3 regions of the Photobacterium sp. 270122K genome follow, and region 2 is predicted to be linked to each of the others. Evidence: riboswitches for the same ligand, from Rfam matches in the RefSeq annotation. Region 2 holds a riboswitch; each other region holds the start of a gene.

Evidence for each region. Region 2 has a riboswitch for thiamine pyrophosphate ahead of thiD (bifunctional hydroxymethylpyrimidine kinase/phosphomethylpyrimidine kinase). Riboswitches for the same ligand answer to the same signal wherever they lie in the genome.
Region 1: it holds a riboswitch for thiamine pyrophosphate, as region 2 does, so the genes downstream of both, thiB (thiamine ABC transporter substrate binding subunit) here and thiD (bifunctional hydroxymethylpyrimidine kinase/phosphomethylpyrimidine kinase) in region 2, are expected to answer to the same signal.
Region 3: it holds a riboswitch for thiamine pyrophosphate, as region 2 does, so the genes downstream of both, thiC (phosphomethylpyrimidine synthase ThiC) here and thiD (bifunctional hydroxymethylpyrimidine kinase/phosphomethylpyrimidine kinase) in region 2, are expected to answer to the same signal.

What each region holds. Positions count from the first base shown of each region.
Region 1 covers NZ_JBPOEN010000015.1:41,861-46,077, forward strand. The annotation lists gene thiP (thiamine/thiamine pyrophosphate ABC transporter permease ThiP) at 1-701, opposite strand, end outside; gene thiB (thiamine ABC transporter substrate binding subunit) at 741-1,760, opposite strand; TPP riboswitch at 1,864-1,971, opposite strand; gene ACSF8W_RS21645 (DUF547 domain-containing protein) at 2,029-2,811, opposite strand; gene leuD (3-isopropylmalate dehydratase small subunit) at 2,956-3,558, opposite strand; gene leuC (3-isopropylmalate dehydratase large subunit) at 3,574-4,217, opposite strand, start outside.
Region 2 covers NZ_JBPOEN010000003.1:264,247-268,463, reverse strand. The annotation lists partial or broken gene ACSF8W_RS07290 (ABC transporter permease) at 54-779, opposite strand; gene ACSF8W_RS07285 (ABC transporter ATP-binding protein) at 874-1,680, opposite strand; gene thiD (bifunctional hydroxymethylpyrimidine kinase/phosphomethylpyrimidine kinase) at 1,670-2,521, opposite strand; TPP riboswitch at 2,594-2,691, opposite strand; gene ACSF8W_RS07275 (VanZ family protein) at 2,780-3,112, opposite strand; gene ylqF (ribosome biogenesis GTPase YlqF) at 3,400-4,217, shown strand, end outside.
Region 3 covers NZ_JBPOEN010000009.1:511-4,727, reverse strand. The annotation lists gene thiE (thiamine phosphate synthase) at 1-755, opposite strand, end outside; gene thiC (phosphomethylpyrimidine synthase ThiC) at 755-2,698, opposite strand; TPP riboswitch at 2,834-2,931, opposite strand; gene ACSF8W_RS16155 (universal stress protein) at 3,030-3,452, opposite strand; gene crcB (fluoride efflux transporter CrcB) at 3,640-4,023, shown strand; tRNA gene ACSF8W_RS16145 (tRNA-Trp) at 4,128-4,204, opposite strand.

The DNA of each region.
Region 1 (4,217 bases), on a different contig from region 2:
TCAAAGTCATACCGTAAGGCTTGGTAAATCGCCAGTTCAATGGTGGTCGCTTGAGGGCCGCCGCCGAGAGCCATGATCACGGCAAAACTGGTGAAGCACAGCATGAACACCAAGCCAATCACATGGGGTAATTGCTGGCGCAAACGCGGCCAAGCGACAAACCGAAACTGTTGCCAACTGGACAGCCCCAAATGGGTCGCGAGTTGATGCTGTTCGTGCGGAATGCTTTCCAGGCTTTGGTACAGCAGGCGCGTCGCCAACGGCAGGTTCAAAAACACGTGGGCGAGCAAAATCCCCTGTAACCCATACAAGGACACAGCCGGTTGCCAGCCTAACGTATGTAGGCCATGCATCAGTAAACCGTTATTGCCGTACACGGCCAACAGGCCAAACACCGCGACCAGCACCGGCAGCACCAGCGTCATGGCAAACACCCGCAAGAGCAGGGCCTTTCCGGGAAATTGGCGGCGTGACAGCGCATAAGCGACGGGGATCGCGGGTACGATGCTGAGTAACGTTGACAGGAGTGCTTGCGTGAACGAAAAGCCCGTTACATGGCGTAAATACGGATCCTGCCATAACGGCAGGATATCGAGTGTGTTCGCTTCGACGATTAACGCCCCTAAAGCGCTGATCACGATGGCGATGATCAGCCCGGCGCTCAATAGGCCGGGCAATAAAACGGTGTGGCGGGAGTGCAAGGTAAGTGCCTACTATCGGTGTGTGGCTTAGTCGAAATGTTACTGAGTCAGCGCATATTGCCATTCTCGGATCCAACTACGGCGCTGTTTCGCGACCTCATCGGCGTTAAATTCCAGCGCCTTGCTTGGCAGGGTTAATTGCTCAAAGCCGGCTGGCAACGTTTGCTTGATCACCGGATACATCCAGTTGCCCGTTGGGATTTGGTCTTGGAATGCCGGCGTCAAGATGAAGGCCATGAATTGATCCGCCAGTACCGGGTTATCACTGCTTTTCAGCTTGGCTGCCACTTCCACTTGCAGGTAATGCCCCTCGCTGAAATTCGCGGCTTTGTATTTTGCGTCTTTCTCGGCGATCAGGTGATAAGCCGGTGACGTGGTGTAAGAGAGCACCATGTCCGCTTCGCCTTTAAGGAACATGTTGTAGGCTTCCGACCACCCCTTGGTGACGGTGACGGTTTTCTTCGCCAGTTGTTGCCACGCGTCTGCGGCCTTATCGCCATAGACGGACTTCATCCACAGCATTAAGCCTTGGCCGGGCGTGGATGTGCGAGGATCTTGATACAGGATGTTGAGATCATCGCGTTTAACGAGTTCATCCAAGCTTTTCGGCGGGTTCGTCAGTTTGCTGCTGTCATACACAAAAGCAAAATAGCCAAAGTCATACGGCACGAACGTGGTGTCCGTCCAGCCATTCGGAAGGGTCACCTGACGGGTATCGACATTGTGTTCCGCCAGTAGGCCGGTTTTTTTCGCTTCGCTGATCAGGTTGTTATCCAGTCCTAATAGCACATCGGCTTTTGAATTTTTGCCTTCCAGACGCACGCGGTTCAAAATGGATACCCCATCATCCAGTGCGATGAATTGCAAATCGCAATCACACTGCGCTTCAAAGGCTTTTTCAATCGCCGGTCCCGGTCCCCAGTCAGAGGCGAACGAGCTGTAGGTGTACACGGTCAGCGTGTTATCGCTGTTCGCGTTGGCATTTTCTGCGGCCCATGCTGGGCTGGTGGCGATCGCGCTCGTCAATGAGACAGCAAAAAGGGAAAGGGCTTTTTTCACGGTGTGCTCCTGCTACGTTTGCATCCGGCAAACGAGATAAATAAGAGGGCACAGGGTTGAGATCTGCCTGTCAGTCGAGTGTGTCTGACTCAGGGCAGAAAGTGCATGACTCGGTCTCAATTCCTACGCCAGTGCTAACTGGATCAGGTTCAGTGGGTTTTGCGGTGCAATCTCAGCCCTTTTTTGTGTTCGGGCTCCCCAATGAGAACGAGCATATTGTAATAGGGGGATGCTGGCGTGGCTAGTGCTCAGCAAGGAAGACAATCACTTATTGGGCAGCATTGAGTCGCCAGTCATAGTCGTAACGGACATGTTGTAAGGTGACAGGCGTCCCGGTGCGGTAGCGGTTGAGGTGCTGTTGTAGTTCCCGTTGGGTGCCGAAGTCAGTCCCGTACCAGTCATAAATGGAGGACAACTGGACGCTGTCGCCGTTGATCTTGACGCCTTTGTCGTTGTTAATGAAGCGTTTGGCGGCCTGCTCTAACAAGGTGTCGGTGTTATTGGCGGTAAAGGCGCGCGGCAGCAAATCAGGACAGCCGAGGCTGGCACAATTGACCGCGTAGTGAATACGCGGATCACGCCAGATAGGGCGCAAGATCCGGTGTTCGATATCATTGAGGGAAAGTGGTTTGCCGTTGATGGTCACGACGTCGTCATCCCACGGACCGAAGCTGAAAAAGCCGCCGATCTTGGTGATAGACGACACCGGATAATGAGCGAGGATCAGCTTCACAGTCTGCGCGTTGTACAGGTTCACCCAATAGGCAAACTGCTCACGGCGATTGAGTTGGCGCGGATCGATAGCAGCCAGATCGCGCAGGTAGCGGCCCAGTGCGTACTGATCGTTGTCGGTGACGGCACTATAGCGAAAGCGGGTTTGTGAGGGCGCGACGACCAAGTAACGATCCAGCAACTGTTGCCAGCGTTGATGATCGACGGTCTGCGTACTGTTGGCTTGGGTCGCCTGCCAATATGGCCAGAGGTCGGCCTTGGGCGCAGCCCACGATAGCGAGGGGATGAGTAACAAGCTGACGAGCAAGATCAAACGCATGGCGATCTCCTTGAAAAGTGGGCTGATGAGCCTATATAGGGTTAAGACATCAGACCGGCAAAGAAGAGAAAAGCTTTCGGGAGGATAAAAAATGCGCCGCAGCCCATGATGTTATCTGGCTGAGGCGCGTTTTGTGAATCGAGGTTAGGCTAAAAATGCGGGGATATTGCGCTCATAATCCGCGATTTTCGCTTCATGTTGCAGCGTCAGACCGATGTTATCCAGACCGTTAAGCAAGCAGTGACGACGGAAGGCGTCGATCTCGAACGTATATACTTTGCCATTGGAGGTGACCGTCATCGCTTCTAAATCCACCGTGATGGTTGCGCCTTCGTTCGCGTCCACATACTGGAACAGTTCATCCACTTCCTGCTCAGTCAGGCGTACCGGCACCATTTGGTTATTGATGCTGTTGCCGTAAAAAATATCGGCAAAGCTCGGCGCGATCATGACCTGAATACCGTAATCTGCCAATGCCCACGGGGCGTGTTCACGGGATGATCCACAGCCAAAGTTTTCACGGGCGAGCAAAATGCTCGCACCCTGATAGCGCGGCGCATTCATGATGAACGCGGGGTTCGGCTGCTGACCGGCATCATCCAAGAAGCGCCAGTCATGAAACAGATGTTTGCCAAACCCGGTGCGGGTGACTTTTTGCAGAAACTGCTTGGGAATAATGGCATCGGTATCGACATTGGCGGCGTCCAGTGGGACGACCAAGCCAGTATGCTGTTGGAATCCTGTCATTGTGCGTTCCTTCTGTTAGGCCGGCGTTGCCGCAGGTTCAAGTTCACGGATATCAACGAAGTGGCCCGCACACGCGGCAGCAGCGGCCATGGCCGGGCTCACCAAGTGGGTGCGACCATCACGGCCCTGACGGCCTTCAAAGTTACGGTTACTGGTGGACGCACAACGCTCATGCGGTCCCAAGCGATCGTTGTTCATCGCCAGACACATGGAGCAGCCCGGCAGGCGCCATTCAAAACCGGCCTCGATAAAGATCGTATCCAGCCCTTCTTTTTCAGCCTGTGCTTTCACTTGCTCCGATCCCGGTACCACCAAAGCTTGCACATTGGCGGCCACTTTACGGCCTTTGGCAATCGCAGCAGCAGCACGCATGTCTTCGATGCGTGAGTTGGTGCACGAACCGATAAACACTTTATCAATGCGGAAATCGGCCAGGGTTTTGCCTGCTTCCAGCCCCATGTAAGCCAGTGCTTTCACGGCAGAGGCTTGCTCAACCGGATCGCTGAAGTCGCTTGGCGCGGGGATAGGCTGATCCACCGCAATCACTTGCCCCGGATTCGTGCCCCAGGTGACCTGCGGTTTGATGTCTTTGGCATCCAGTGTCACCACATGATCAAACTGCGCATCCTCGTCAGTTTTTAGGGTGCTCCAGTACGCCA
Region 2 (4,217 bases):
GCTATGTCCTTCTTCTGTGTGGCAAATAATTAACATTGTTATAATCTGGATAATTAATCGGCTTCCCAAGGGATCAGGCGTTTAAGCACTTTGTCGGTGATGAAATACAGCGACACTGATAACGCGGAAAGGATGAATAATGCAGCAAACATTTCATCAATCATCATGCGGGCATTGGCTTGGAGCATCAGGTAGCCTAGCCCTTCGCTGGAGCCGACCCATTCACCGGCCACCGCACCGATCGGGGCGATGACGACCGCGACACGAATGCCGGACGCCAAGGTAGGTAACGCCGCCGGCAACTGCACATAGCGCAAACGCTGCCATTTCGTGGCGCCCATGGTGCTGACTAAATCAAGGTATCCCGTTGGCGTATTACGCAAGCCGTCATAGCAGCAGGTCGTCACGGGGAAGAAGATAATCAACGCGGCCATCACCACTTTTGAACCGATCCCATAACCCAGCCACAACATCAGCACGGGAGCGATGGCGAACACGGGGATGGCTTGACTAGCGATCAACAGCGGCAATAACCAACGCTTCAACGGTTTGAACAGCAGCATTTGCAGGGCAAAAAACAGCCCCATCGACAACCCTAACAACAAACCAAATACGATTTCCTGTGCGGTCACCCAAGTATGTTTCAGCAACACATCGTGTCGCTGTATCATGCGCTCAAACACATCCAGCGGTGCCGGTAAAATAAAAGACGGCATCGCAAATACCACCACAATGGCATGCCAAAGGCCGATGATGACCGCCGTACTGATCGCCACTCGCACCAATGGATGCGATAACGGGGAGACAGAAATGGCCGTCTTTGTAGAGGATGACGATTGCGCCGCGGAGGATGCTGAAGTTAATCGGGTCAGGTTAGTCATCGTCTTGCTCCAAGCGCGTCAAGATCACTTGCTGCAAGCGGGCACAATCGGCGTTGTAGTCACGCGGTGTCACTGACGCAGGCACGTCAAGCGCCATCGCCCTAGCAGGCTGTCCTTGCAGGATGTACAACGCATCGGCCAGACGCAGGGCTTCTTGCGGATCATGGGTGATCAGCACCACGGTTTTACCTTTCAGCAGCGTACAAGCGAGGTTTTGCAATTTATGGCGTGTGACCGCATCAAGCGCGGAAAACGGCTCATCCATCAGTACCACGGGCTTGTCTTGCATCAAGGTGCGAGCCAATGCCACCCGCTGACGCATTCCGCCGGATAATTGTTGTGGTCGATAATGGGCTTTGTCGGCTAACCCTACACTCGCCAGTAACGCGAGGGCTTTTTGTTTCGCTGACATTGATATTTGACGTGAGGCAGAATCACCAAACCGGGTACTCAACATGACGCTCTCGAGCACCGTTAGCCACGGCATCAACAAATCTTGCTGACCCATATAAGCAATATGCGCATGCAAATCACACGCCGGCGTCGTCGTCAGGTGCCCGTTCCACACCACGCTGTTATCCAATAACCCGGCTAAATAACGCAGTAATGAGCTTTTACCGCACCCACTGCGCCCCAATAAACAAGTCCACTGGCTAGCGGGGATCTGCATATTCAGCCCCGCCAACGTTGCCGTTTCACTGTCGAGATAATGTAAATAGCCGTCTTCAATGCTCACCGCCACCCCATGATGATCATCAAGGGATAACGGGAGAGTGATCGATGACACACTAGCGGACATCGTTATGACCAGGGAAGAAGTGATTAACCGGGCCATGGCCTTTGCCGATATCTAACGCATCCGCATGCAAAATGGCCTGCGAGATATACTGCTTACCCAAGGTCACGGCTTGCAACAAATCGTTGCCTTGCGCCAAATAAGAGGCGATGGCTGACGACAAGGTACAACCGGTGCCGTGCGTATTGCGCGTTTGTACGCGTTTCGCACTCAAGCGTTGCACATCGTCAGAGAGGATCAGTAAATCGTTACTGTTTTCATCTTGCTCTAAGTGGCCACCTTTCAGCAAAACACTCTTGGCACCGAGTTGACGCAGATCTGCAATCATTGCCGCCATTTCATCTTCATTGGTTGGGATTACCCCCCCAATAAGTGCTGCGGCTTCTGGCAAATTGGGGGTGATGACATCGGCTAACGGCAATAACGCGGATTTCAATGTACTGATCGCGGTGTTTTCTAATAATAAGTCGCCGCTTGTAGCAACCATAACGGGATCAACAACAAGATGAGCAGGACGGTACTGCTGAATTTTGGCCGCCACCACCTTAATGATCTCGCTATCGGCCAACATACCGACTTTAACGGCGACAACATTGAGATCAGAGAACACCGCATCCAATTGGTATTCCACATGTTCAACCGGGATCGGACAAATGGCAGAGACGCCTAGCGTATTTTGCGCTGTGATAGCGGTGATCACCGAACAGGCATAACCGCCAGTGGCTGAAATGGCTTTAATATCGGCTTGAATACCGGCACCACCACCGCTATCTGAACCGGCAATGGTCAGAACAATGGGGGTCGATGCGTCAAGCGCTTGGGGAACATACGATAAATTTGACATAATCATTCCTCGAACTGACGTTCTAGGACTTATCAAGCCAAGACATGAATAATGAGGAAGGAGAGGTCATCATCAGCAAGACAGATAGTTCCCTACGCCAGTGTTAACTGAATCAGGTTCAACGGGTCTCGCGATGCGATCTCAGCCTACTGGCCCCCCGACTATACTGTTGCGATAGTAGCAATTTTCAATAAAAGTGCAACATATCAAACTTGCATCACATTGATTCTGTGGGTCGAAACACTTTATTTAGAGGTTCTATGGCGCATTCCTGTCTGTAAAGTGACCCACGACATAACGAGCCAACATAGCCAATACGATGCCACACACTATACCGCCACCATTCGCGGCCATGTCCAACCACTCACCATACCGGTTCACATACGGCTGGATCAGTTCTATGGCCCCACTCCACAACCAGAAAGCACCGGCCAGCGCGAGCCAATAACGCGGCCTGACAAACGCCGCCGGAAACATTAACGCGGCATACGCGATAAAATGGGGGGTTTTATCCGTTCCCGGTACAGGCGGTAAACTCGCCATCGGAGAGAGCGACAGTACCGTGATCGCCAATAGAATCAGAATAGTCACGGCAACCCAATACCGTACCATTAAACGAATAATCAAAATTTCACACTCAATAGTAATCGTGTTGCGTAATGTACACGGCCTAACAAACCACCTCAAGCCTATGGCTGATTGCCCGACAGCCCATAATCATTGAAAAGATTTATGTATATCAAGAAGTACGTTACACTTCCTCACAAACCGTAATCGTTGGTGATGCGGCCGACTGCTGCAAATAACCGACATGAATTCCACCGGTTGCGCTTACCCTAACGTGCGCGCAAGCCGGAAAAAGAAAATAGAGTTTCCCTATGAGTAACACAATCCAGTGGTTCCCGGGCCACATGCACAAAGCGCGTAAAGAGATTGAAGAAGTGCTTCCGAAGATCGATGTGATCATTGAAGTGCTTGATGCCCGTATTCCTTTCAGTAGTGAAAATCCACTGATCAAAACGTTCCGTGAAAAGAACAACAAGCCTGTCGTTAAAGTGCTGAACAAGCGCGACTTGGCGGATCCGGAAATGACGGAACTGTGGATCAATCACCTTGAACAAGAGCAAGGCGTAAAAGCCATTGCCATCACCACAGAAAACATCAACGAAGTGAATAAAATCACTGAGTTATGCCGCAAACTGGCCCCACACCGTGAAGACATGGGCAAGCATATTCGCACCATGATCATGGGTATTCCAAACGTCGGTAAATCCACCATCATCAACACCCTTGCAGGGCGTTCAGTGGCGATTACCGGTAACCAGCCAGCGGTGACCCGTCAGCAGCAGCGTATTAACCTGCAAAACGGCATTGTGCTATCTGATACCCCAGGGATTTTGTGGCCAAAAGTGGAAAACCCGCACAGTGGTTTCCGCCTTGCGGCTACAGGCGCAGTGAAAGATACCGCGATGGATTACATCGATGTCGCTTTCTTTACCGTTGAATACTTGGCACAAGCTTACCCTGAGCGCTTGAAAGCCCGCTACGACATTGACGAACTGCCAGAATCTGAAATCGAAATGATGGAAGAGATCGGCCGCAAACGTGGTTGCCTGAAATCCGGTGGCCGTGTTGACCTGCATAAAGCGTCTGAAATTCTGATCAATGAACTGCGCAATGGCACCCTTGGTCACAT
Region 3 (4,217 bases), on a different contig from region 2:
ATTTGCGCCGATAAGGTCGGCGCTTGGGGATCTTTGATCCGAAGCTGGGTCGTCATCACGCCACTTGCCAGCACCTTTTCCACCCACTCGGCCGAGTCCACCACCGGATACAGCGCCAGTTTGGTGCGATCAACCGAGGCAAACGCAGTAACCGCTGTTGTTTTGCACTGCCAGCCCAAGTCGGCCACTTCCGGATGATTGGCGGTCAGCGGACGCGGGAACAAACGGTGGTCAACCGGCCATGTCGGCCCCGCATCGCCATCGGTCGCAAACACATAGCGACGGGCATAGGCACGCGCCAACGTCACCGCATCTTCCAACGGGTAATCTAATGCTAATGCCGCGAGCAGCATGGCCCGCTGCGCATCACACGCACCGGTATGGTGGCAATACACCGCACGGGCTTCGCCGTCGTGATGCCACACATCGACGCACCCTTGCTCGGTCGGCAGGCCACACACCACCATCGAAGGGGTCACTGCGACCTGCTGCTGGATGTCCGTTAACGTCGGATACGGGGCTAACCACTGGTCATGCACCACATAACCCGTCACGTCATCCTCTTGATTGACGGGCTCTGGCGCATCAAACGCCACCGTAAAACGTCGCCCGTCCACATCCATGTCTACCACTGCCGATTCGCTCCACGCCAGTTGCACAGGCTCGCCCAGTGCATAATGCTCCGCCGCTGCCAGCAGCGGCTCTAAGTGCATCAATAGCGGCGTCAGATGATCGGGTAAACAGACTGCGTTCATTAACTATCCTCTTTAGCAGGGTGATAAAGTTCACTCCCTCGGGCTTTGAATTCTGCCGACATCTGCTGCATACCAGCCTGCTGAATCGCCACCGCCGAATCGTCCATCACCTCAATGGCCACCGCTTGGGCGGCTTGTTGATCCAAATCTTTGGCGTATTCACGCACTTCCTGCGAAATTTTCATTGAGCAGAATTTCGGGCCACACATTGAACAGAAATGGGCGATTTTGCCGGACTCTTGCGGCAGGGTTTCATCGTGGTAAGCACGCGCGGTTTCCGGATCCAAGCCGAGGTTAAATTGATCTTCCCACCGAAATTCAAAGCGCGCTTTGGACAAGGCATTGTCACGGACCTGTGCACCGGGGTGCCCTTTGGCTAAGTCAGCCGCATGGGCACACAGCTTGTACGTGATAAGCCCGACTTTGACGTCTTCTTTATTCGGTAGGCCTAAATGTTCTTTCGGGGTGACGTAGCACAACATGGCACAGCCGTACCAACCAATCATGGCGGCGCCAATCCCGGACGTAATGTGATCATAACCCGGTGCAATGTCCGTGGTCAGAGGGCCGAGGGTATAGAAAGGGGCTTCATGGCAGTGCTTGAGTTGCTCTTCCATGTTTTCTTTGATCATGTGCATCGGTACGTGGCCAGGGCCTTCAATCATCACCTGCACATCGTATTCCCAGGCAATTTTGGTCAGCTCACCCAAGGTACGCAATTCACTGAACTGGGCTTCATCATTGGCATCAGCCACCGAGCCGGGACGCAGCCCATCACCCAATGACAGGGAGATATCGTATTGGGCACAGATCTCACAGATCTCACGGAAGTGCTCATAGAGGAAGCTTTCTTTATGATGGGCTAAGCACCACTTGGCCATGATAGAGCCGCCTCGTGACACAATGCCGGTCACCCGTTTCGCGGTCATCGGCACATAACGCAGTAACACACCGGCATGAATAGTGAAGTAATCCACCCCTTGCTCAGCTTGCTCGAGCAAGGTATCCCGGAACACGTCCCAATTGAGGTTCTCCGCAATTCCGTTCACTTTTTCCAGCGCCTGATACATCGGCACCGTCCCGATTGGCACAGGGCTGTTACGGATGATCCATTCACGGGTTTCGTGGATATTACGGCCGGTCGACAGATCCATCACCGTATCGCCGCCCCAGCGGGTCGACCACACCAGTTTTTCCACCTCTTCCTCAATGGAGGAGCTGACGGAGGAATTGCCGATATTGGCATTCACTTTAACCAGGAAGTTACGGCCAATGATCATTGGCTCCGATTCAGGGTGATTGATATTCGCGGGGATAATGGCGCGGCCTTCGGCCACTTCCTGACGGACAAACTCAGGGGTGATCTCTGCCGGCAGAGTGGCACCAAATGCCATGCCCGGGTGTTGCTGATTCAGGACTTCATCGCGGTATTTGGCCCGCCCCATGTTTTCCCGAATCGCAATGTATTCCATCTCTGGGGTGATCACGCCTTGGCGGGCGTAGTGTAGCTGGGTGACATTGGCACCGGGTTTGGCGCGACGAATACGGGCTTGTTCACCAAAGCGTAAGTCATCCAAGGTTTTGTCGGCTAAACGTTCTTTGGAATACGCCGAGCTCTGCTCATCCAAAAACTCGGTATCACCCCGCATCGCAATCCAGGCTTCACGGATTTGAGGTAAACCGGTATAAATATCGATCTCATGGTTAGGATCGGTATAAAAACCAGAGGTGTCGTACACCCGCACCGGTTCATTCGGTTCAAACAGGGGGACATCTTTCGTGCCGCCGACCAAACTGTCGGCCAAGCAGATTTCACGCATCGGCACACGAATATCGTCACGGCTACCGGTGACATACACTTTGTGCGAATTGGGGTAAGGCTGAATCGTTAATGATTCAATAAATTGTTTCGCTTCCAGTCTCGCTTGTTTGCGATTCGACATAGCAATTTCCTGTTAATCCATTAGGGAAAGTTGCTTGACGGATGGGTGCGTAAACAAGAGGCTACACGTAGGGGGTGTAGCATCATCTGAAACTGCAGCCATGTTGATCGGGTAAGTAAAATTACATGGCAATACAGATAACATTCTCTTGTTCCCTTCGCAGGTATTAGCCTGATCAGGTTCTACGGATCCCGCAATGCGGTCTCAGCCAAGTGGCACTCCGACAAGTTGAGTCTCGAGTATAAGTAAGCCAATCAGCATCATCAACCGGAAAGACCCGTTTCACCGACTCTCAGTCACAAACCCTACGACATTCGCACTTTGTTTGTGATCACTGACACATCAGCACATCACCACGAATATGCTGAGACAGGGCATGACCCACATCTCCCAACCAATGAATGCCAGATTTACGGCATCCAATGATCACCAAGCTGGCTTCCAGTGTGTCAGTCAAGGCGACCAAATGCTTGATCACATCCCCGTTAGCTAAATGAATACCACTCACGTGATACGGTGACTGTGATGCCAGCGCCATAAGTTGTTGTCGGCGTTGTTTCGCCAAAGTGTCGTGCACGGCATCCAGCTCTAATTCTGCATCCGCAAAACTCACATTCCCCATACCCGGCTCCACAAAGGCCAAATGCAATTCGGCATTGTTTTGCTCGGCGACCACAGCCGCTTTCACCACTAACCGATGGGCTTCGTTATCATCAGGATTAACCGCCACTAAGACTGTGGGATAAAGTGCCATGATTCTCTCCTTTAATCTCAACAATATGCTTAACACCATGCTATACCTAACAGGCAGCGTACACCCGAGACGGCATAGCAATATACAGCTCAATCAATGATTGCAAAAATATCACCGTCTGAAGGTAATCGTGACGGCCAGAACATGGTATTAGTATGGCATTCTTTACTTACCCAATGAGATCCCAATGAACCAGTTCATTTTTCTGGGGCTGATCGCCCTGGGCGGGGCATTCGGTGCTTGCTCCCGTTATTTAATTTCTGAACTTTGTGTGTCCCTGTTCGGACGCGGTTTTCCGTACGGCACACTGGTGGTCAACGTGGTAGGCTCGATGATCATGGGCTTGATGATGTCAGCCCTCAACCAGGGCATGATAGGAGCCGTCCCTGCCCGCCCACTGATTGGCTTAGGCTTTCTTGGCGCCCTCACTACGTTCTCCACCTTTTCCATGGACAATGTGATTTTGATGCAACAAGGTGACTTCATTAAAGCCGGCCTCAATATCCTGCTCAACGTTACACTCAGCATTACCGCCTGCTTTATCGGTTACCAACTGATGATGAAAAGCTAACCCACACTGTATGCTTAGAAACAACAAAAGGCTCTCGTCTTACGACGAGAGCCTTTTGTTTAGGTATAAAAAAACCTCAGCATTTCTGCTGAGGCTTTAAAATCTGGCAGGGGTGGAGAGATTCGAACTCCCAACACGCGGATTTGGAATCCGCTGCTCTGCCAATTGGAGCTACACCCCTAATGTATGAGTGT